2 regions of the Pseudomonas sp. WHRI 8519 genome follow, and region 2 is predicted to be linked to the other one. Evidence: riboswitches for the same ligand, from Rfam matches in the RefSeq annotation. Region 2 holds a riboswitch; the other holds the start of a gene.
What was found. Region 2 has a riboswitch for thiamine pyrophosphate ahead of ABRP30_RS13340 (TenA family protein). Riboswitches for the same ligand answer to the same signal wherever they lie in the genome.
Positions count from the first base shown of each region.

Region 1: it holds a riboswitch for thiamine pyrophosphate, as region 2 does, so the genes downstream of both, thiC (phosphomethylpyrimidine synthase ThiC) here and ABRP30_RS13340 (TenA family protein) in region 2, are expected to answer to the same signal.

Region 1 is NZ_CP167996.1:5,525,246-5,528,654, reverse strand. Features, by position in the region: gene ABRP30_RS25300 (single-stranded DNA-binding protein) at 1-19, shown strand, start outside; gene ABRP30_RS25295 (TolC family outer membrane protein) at 162-1,595, opposite strand; TPP riboswitch at 1,757-1,863, shown strand; gene thiC (phosphomethylpyrimidine synthase ThiC) at 2,020-3,409, shown strand, end outside.
Region 2 is NZ_CP167996.1:2,899,627-2,903,035, forward strand. Features, by position in the region: gene ABRP30_RS13330 (BCCT family transporter) at 1-46, opposite strand, end outside; gene tenA (thiaminase II) at 262-921, opposite strand; gene ABRP30_RS13340 (TenA family protein) at 924-1,571, opposite strand; TPP riboswitch at 1,650-1,763, opposite strand; gene ABRP30_RS13345 (EAL domain-containing protein) at 1,948-3,409, shown strand, end outside.

The sequences.
Region 1 (3,409 bases), 2.6 Mb from region 2:
TGACGATATTCCGTTCTGAGCAACCTCAGGTCGGTAAGACGTCCAGCTTTATCGAAAAACCCAGGGCATTTGCCCTGGGTTTTTTGTGTCTTGCGGATTGCCGGGGATCGGGAAATGCATCCTCGAACGCTTTGTTTCGACGATTGCCGTGACCGCTTGCCTCAAGGCCTGCGTTCGAAGTTCTTCGCCGCTGCCGCCGCCAGGTCCGGTGGCAGGAAGTCCTTGTCCGGATTGTAGTCCGCCTTCAGGTACCGCTTGAGGTCCACCAGGTCCTGTGGGCTCAAAGTGCCAGCCGCTTGCTTCAGGCTGAGGTTGTCAAGAATGTAGTCGTACCGGCTGTTGTTGTAGTCGCGAACCGAGGTGTACAGCTGGCGCTGGGCATCGAGCACGTCGACGATATTGCGGGTGCCGACCTGGTAACCGATCTCGGTGGCTTCCAGCGCGCTCTGGTTGGAAATGATCGACTGCTTGCGCGCTTGCACCTGCTCCACATCGGTATTCACGGCACGGTGCAGGTTGCGTGTGTTCTCCACCACCTGGCGGCGCAGGCTCTCGCGTTGTTGTTCGCTCTGGCTCAGGCGCTGGTATGCCTCGCGTACTTGCGAGCTGGTCAGGCCGCCACTGTAGATCGGGATGTTCAGCTGCAGGCCGATGCTGGTCTGCTCCACGTCACCGCTGTAGCGCACGCCCAGTTGCGAAGGGTTGGAGAAGCCCAGGCTGTCATTGTCGCCTTTCTGGTATTTGGCTACCGCATCAAGGGTCGGGGCGTGGCCGGCCTTGCGCTGGCGTAGGGTTTCTTCGGCGGCATCGACTGCGTAGTTGGTTGCCAGCAGGTTGAGGTTCTGCCGCCCCGCAGTCTCGACCCAGGCCTTGGCGTCGTTGGGGGTGGGCACCTGTATCGGCAAGGTGTGAACAACGCCCTGGATCGAGGTGTATTCGCGGTTGGTGAGGGTCACCAAGGCCTCGAAAGCATCCTGCACCTGGCGTTCGGCAATGATCCGGTTGGCCCGAGCGGTGTCATAGCTGGCCTGGGACTGCAGCACGTCGGTCTTGTCGGACAGGCCGACATCGAAACGTTCGTTGGACTGGTCCAGCTGGCGCTTGAAGGCCGATTCTTCGGCTTTCGTGGCTGCCAGGTTGTCCTGGGCCCGCAGCACGGCAAAGTAGCTTTGCGCGGTCTGCAGGATCAGGTTTTGCTCAGTGGCAGACAACTCCAGCGCCGCCTGCTCGTTGACGGCCTCGGCGGCCTGCAACTGGAACCAGCGATCGGCGCGGAAGACAGGTTGCGCCAGTGTGGCGCTCCAGGAATTGCCGCTGCGGTTCGAGGTGATCGAGGGTTCGTCGAGTTTGGTGCGGGTGTTCATCATTTCGGCACCTGCCGACAGGTTGGGCAGCAGGCCGGCGCGGGCCTGGGGCACCACTTCGCGGCGCGCGCCATAATCGGCGCGAGCGGCGGCAAGATCGGCGTTGTTGTCGACCGCTTCCTGGTAGACACTGACCAGGTCAGTCTTCACCGTCATGGGCACATCCGCTGCCCAGGCCACTCCGTTGGACGCACAAGACACGGCAATCGCCAGTGAGAGTTTGCGCAGCATAGAGGCAATCCTTGTACGAAATTTAATTACTGAACTGTTGAGTATCGAGCGATGGGGCAGTGTAGTGCCATGCGCAATTGGCAACAATCGTTGGCGGTGCCTTTCATCATCCCCCCGTTTTACACGCTTGGCTTTGCCGGCCACTCCAGTCTAGACTGCGCACGTTCTTGTCGGGGTGCCTTGAAGCAAAGGCTGAGATCGCATAGGTGCGGATCCCGTTGAACCTGATCAGGTTAGCGCCTGCGTAGGGAACAAGATTGCTCGCCTTCCCGGGGAGCCTCTTGTGCCAGGTCCGGGAATGTCGCAGCTGCAAGCAGCTCAAGGCACTCCATGTATCCGGCACTGCATACCCGCCAAGGGGTGCGTCCGCGTCTTTCAGGTTCTCCCCGACATTCCACCGCTAGGAAGCTGTCTGGAGCCTGTGATGAGCAAACAAGAAAAAACGATCAACCTCAGCGAATCGGCGCAAGTCGATCAGCAGTCCGTGCAACCCTTCCCGCGTTCGCGCAAGGTCTATGTCGAGGGCTCGCGCCCGGACATCCGCGTGCCGATGCGCGAAATCAGTCTGCACGATACCCCAACCGACTTCGGCGGCGAAGCCAACGCCCCGGTACTGGTCTACGACACTTCCGGCCCCTATACCGATCCCGACGTCATCATCGATGTACGCAAAGGCCTGGCCGATGTGCGTTCGGCCTGGATTGACGCCCGTGGCGATACCGAGCGCCTGGGTGGGCTGAGCTCGAATTTCGGCCAGCAACGCCTGAACGACGCCGAACTGGCCAAGCTGCGCTTCAACCATGTGCGCAACCCGCGCCGCGCCAAGGCTGGCGCCAACGTCTCGCAGATGCACTACGCGCGCCAGGGCATCATCACCGCCGAGATGGAGTACGTCGCCATCCGCGAAAACATGAAGCTGCAGGAGGCACGCGCTGCTGGGCTGCTCACGCAGCAGCACGCCGGCCACAGCTTCGGCGCCAACATCCCCAAAGAGATCACTGCCGAGTTCGTGCGCGAGGAGATCGCCCGCGGCCGCGCGATCATCCCGGCCAATATCAACCACACGGAACTGGAGCCGATGATCATCGGCCGCAACTTCCTGGTGAAGATCAACGGCAACATCGGCAACAGCGCCTTGGGCTCCTCGATCGAAGAAGAAGTGGCCAAGCTGACCTGGGGTATTCGCTGGGGCTCGGACACGGTCATGGACCTGTCGACCGGCAAGCACATCCACGAAACCCGCGAGTGGATCATCCGCAACTCGCCGGTACCCATCGGTACCGTACCGATCTACCAGGCCCTGGAAAAGGTCGGCGGAGTTGCCGAAGACCTGACCTGGGAGCTGTTCCGCGACACGCTGATCGAGCAGGCAGAGCAGGGCGTTGACTACTTCACCATCCATGCTGGCGTGCTGCTGCGCTACGTGCCACTGACCGCCAAGCGGGTCACCGGTATCGTCAGCCGCGGCGGGTCGATCATGGCCAAGTGGTGCCTGGCGCATCACCAGGAGAACTTCCTGTACACGCATTTCGATGAGATCTGCGAAATCATGAAGGCTTACGACGTGAGCTTCTCGCTCGGTGACGGACTACGTCCAGGCTCGATTGCCGATGCCAACGACGCGGCGCAGTTCGGTGAGCTGGAAACCCTTGGCGAGCTGACCAAGATCGCCTGGAAGCACGACGTGCAGTGCATGATCGAAGGCCCTGGCCATGTGCCGATGCAGCTGATCAAGGAAAACATGGACAAGCAGCTGGAGTGCTGCGACGAGGCGCCGTTCTACACCCTCGGCCCTCTGACCACTGACATTGCGC
Region 2 (3,409 bases):
CGGTGACGCCTAGCGGCGGTGTTTCAACGTGCTCTTGCGTTGCCATCGATGGGCCCTTTTCAGTTTTGCTGCAGGCTTTTGTTGTTGTAATTGCTAGCGATGCCTGCGCAAAAACCGGGGGCGGCCGCGCTGGAGGCCCCGCGATTATCCTGTGAGCGAAACAGCAGCCCCTATTCCAGGACCGTCCTGGCCCATCCTCTGAACGACCAACCGGTCACATCGTGCGAACCCCGATGTAACCGGCACAGAACCTGAACGGGCTCAGGCAGCCCCATCCAACCCCATTTGCCAGAAGTCCGCCTCCAGCCTCGACGCCTGGCCAAAAATCGCCGCCAGTTCCACGAACCGCTGCTCGGTCATGCTGCGTGCGGCCAGCTCATCGAGGTGCTTGCGTGCCGCAGAGGCCACGCTCTGGTAGCCCTCGCCGGCGTATTCGGCAATCCACTCTCGGTAAGGGTGAGCACTGAGGTCACCGATGTGCGCCGCGAGGGTGCGGCCGATCTCGGCATAGCCGATCACGCACGGTGCCAAGGCCACATGCAGTTCGAGCAGGTCGCCGGCAGCGCCGCAGTCGAGCACGTAGCGGGTGTAGGCGACCGTGGCCTGGTGCTCCGGCGCGGCCTGGATATCGGCCTGCGACAAGCCCCAACGGGCGCACAGGCGCAAGTGCAGCTCGGTTTCGTCAAGGATTGCCGCCAGGCCAGCCTGGGCCGCGCGGATGTCGGCCGGCAGCCTGCTTTTATAAGCGGCAAGCGCCCAGGCACGGGCGAACTGGATGAGGAACAGGTAATCCTGCACCAGGTAAGTCCGGAACGCTGCTTCGCTCAAGGTGCCCTCACCCATCTGCCGAACGAAATCATGCTCCACATAGCTCGACCACTGGGGGGCGCTGGCCGCTTTCAGGCGCTCGAAGATATCCATGCTCAGCCCTCCTGATCGTAGATCGCGTCGAAGAAGGCCAGTTCCAGCGCCACGGTGCGCTGGTAAAAGTCACTCGCCAGTGCCGGCTCCTGCGGGCCTACGCGGTCCAGTTCGGCCTGCAGGAAGGCGACAAACGCTTGGAATGCCGCGTTGTCATGCAGGGTGATCCACTCGGCATGGACGAAGTTTTCCGGCAAGGGTTTCGGTGCTTTGAGCGCCCAGTCCAGGTACAGGCCTTCGGCAACGTTGAGCACTGCCAGCGCCGCCGCATAGGAGCGGGTCGCGGCGGCTTCGCGCATGATGGCCTTGAAACCTTGGGTCGGCAGCGTGTCCTTGGGTTCGGTGCGTTGCTGCGGGCTCACGTCCAGCGCCTGGAAAGCGCGCAGGAAATAGGTGTTTTCATCGCTGCTGATCATCCCGGCAAAGCGGCCGAAACGCAGGCGCGCCTCGAAGGTGTCGGCTGTGGCGATGGCGGCGCCGAGCAAGGTCAGGAAACTGTCGAGAAAACGGTGGTCCTGCACCAGGTAGCGGACCATGATCGGGTCCGCCACGCTACCGTTGCACAGTTCAGTGACGAAGCGGTGGCCGACTGCAGCCGACCAGGTCGGTTCGTTCTGGCGGCGCAAGGCGTGGGTGAAAGGTTCGTTCATGGTGCTGCCCTCCCTAGGGTGACAGCGAGGCCTTGACGGTGGCGCATGGGGCGGCCTCGCAATGAGGCCGGCAAAAAGGCAGGTTGGTAGTCCCATCCCTTCGCCGGCATGATCCGGATCAGGTTCTAAGGGTCACCGCGCTGCAGTGCCAGCGGTTTCTCAGCCCGTTGCCGGGCTCCCCTTGGTGGCGTGAAGGTATACAGCACCTCCGGGGCCTTTGTCACGGAGCAGATCACCCCGAGCAGCCCGCGACAGCCGTACCTTCAAGGGCCTTGGCAGCAAGAGAGACAGCATAGAAGCAAATAGCCACCAGTCATTAGCCTGTCATCTTATTGTCGTATTTTCCGACCTTCACCCAGGGTCGGGAATACCAGCCGTGATACGCCGTTTTCTCTCGTCAGCAGGCCTGCTGCGCCTATTGATCCTGATGCTCTGTGCCGCCACCCTCACCTTCCTTTGGGGGGTCCACTTCAGCCAGAAGGCCGCCGCGCGCCAGGATGCGCTGATGGCCAAGGCAGCCGAGCACCAGAACCTCGCCCGCATCGTCGCTGAGAGCCTGCGCCAGCTGGTTGATCGCGCCCAGGCTGTGGGCCGCGTCACTCAGGACGACATGGAGGCGCTACCCCAAGGCAGCCTGAGCCTGGCGCGGCTGCTTGCCGAGGACCCGGTGTTCAAACGCATGGGCCTGTACGACCGAAATGGCAAGCTGTTGTCAGCCAGCCACGTCAATGAAGTAGCGGCGCTGCCGGACGGCTGGCTGCAGCAGTTGAAACTGCATGTCGCGCACTACGGTTTCAAACCCTTCATGCCGCGTGTGGAACCGGGCCTCAGCCCTTCGGCCCTGCCCACCTGGCGCTTGCCCTTCCTCTTGCCGCTGACCAGCCTGCCAGGCCGGGAGATCGACAAGATCCTGGTGGTGCAGCTCGATATCGGCTACCTCGCGGTGCTGTTCCAGCACATTGACCTGGGCACCACCGGCCTGATGCGCCTGCTGCAGGACGACGGCCAGGAGCGCCTGCGTGTCGACACCCGCGGCGTGGTCATGGCCGATGTCGATTTCGAACCCGGTTTGCCGTCATCTGCCAGCGAGTCGGGGCTGCTCATCCAATATGCATCCGGCCAGCCCTACCAGAGCCTGTACCGGCGCATCGACGAGCGCGGGTTCAGCATCATCGTCAGCCAGCGCATCGACGAAATCCTCGCCCCCACTGCCCTGGCGTATTCACGCCAGTTCTGGTTGAACTGGAGCATGACGGTGATGATCCTTGCCAGCCTGGTCTGGACCTTGCGCCTGCTGCACAAGCGTCAAGAGGCTTTCAGCGCCCTTGAGCATGCGCAACAGGTCAACCAGCAATTGATCGGGCGACTGGAAGATGCGCACCGGCGCAGCAGCCACGCCGCTGCCACCGACCACCTCAGTGGGCTGCACAACCGCCGCCAGTTCGTCGAGGTGGCGGGCCTTGCGCTGACCCGCCAACGCGGCAAGCGCCGGCTGATGGCGATCCTGTTCATCGACATGGACCGCTTCAAGTCGATCAATGATTCGCTCGGCCACAAGATCGGCGACTTGCTGCTGCAAGCCGTGGCCGGGCGCATTCAGCGCCTGCTTGAGCAAGGTGACGAAGCCTCGCGCTTCGGCGGTGATGAGTTCGTGGTACTGCTGGCCGGCGAACGCAGTGAAGAACAGATCGATACCTGGGTGCGCGAACTGGTGCAGAAACTCTCGGCCACTTACTCCCTCGACGGCCAGGAGGTCAATACCAGCCCCAGTGTCGGCATCAGCATCTGCCCACGCGACGGCCAGGACATCGACAGCCTGATCCGCTGCGCCGACGCAG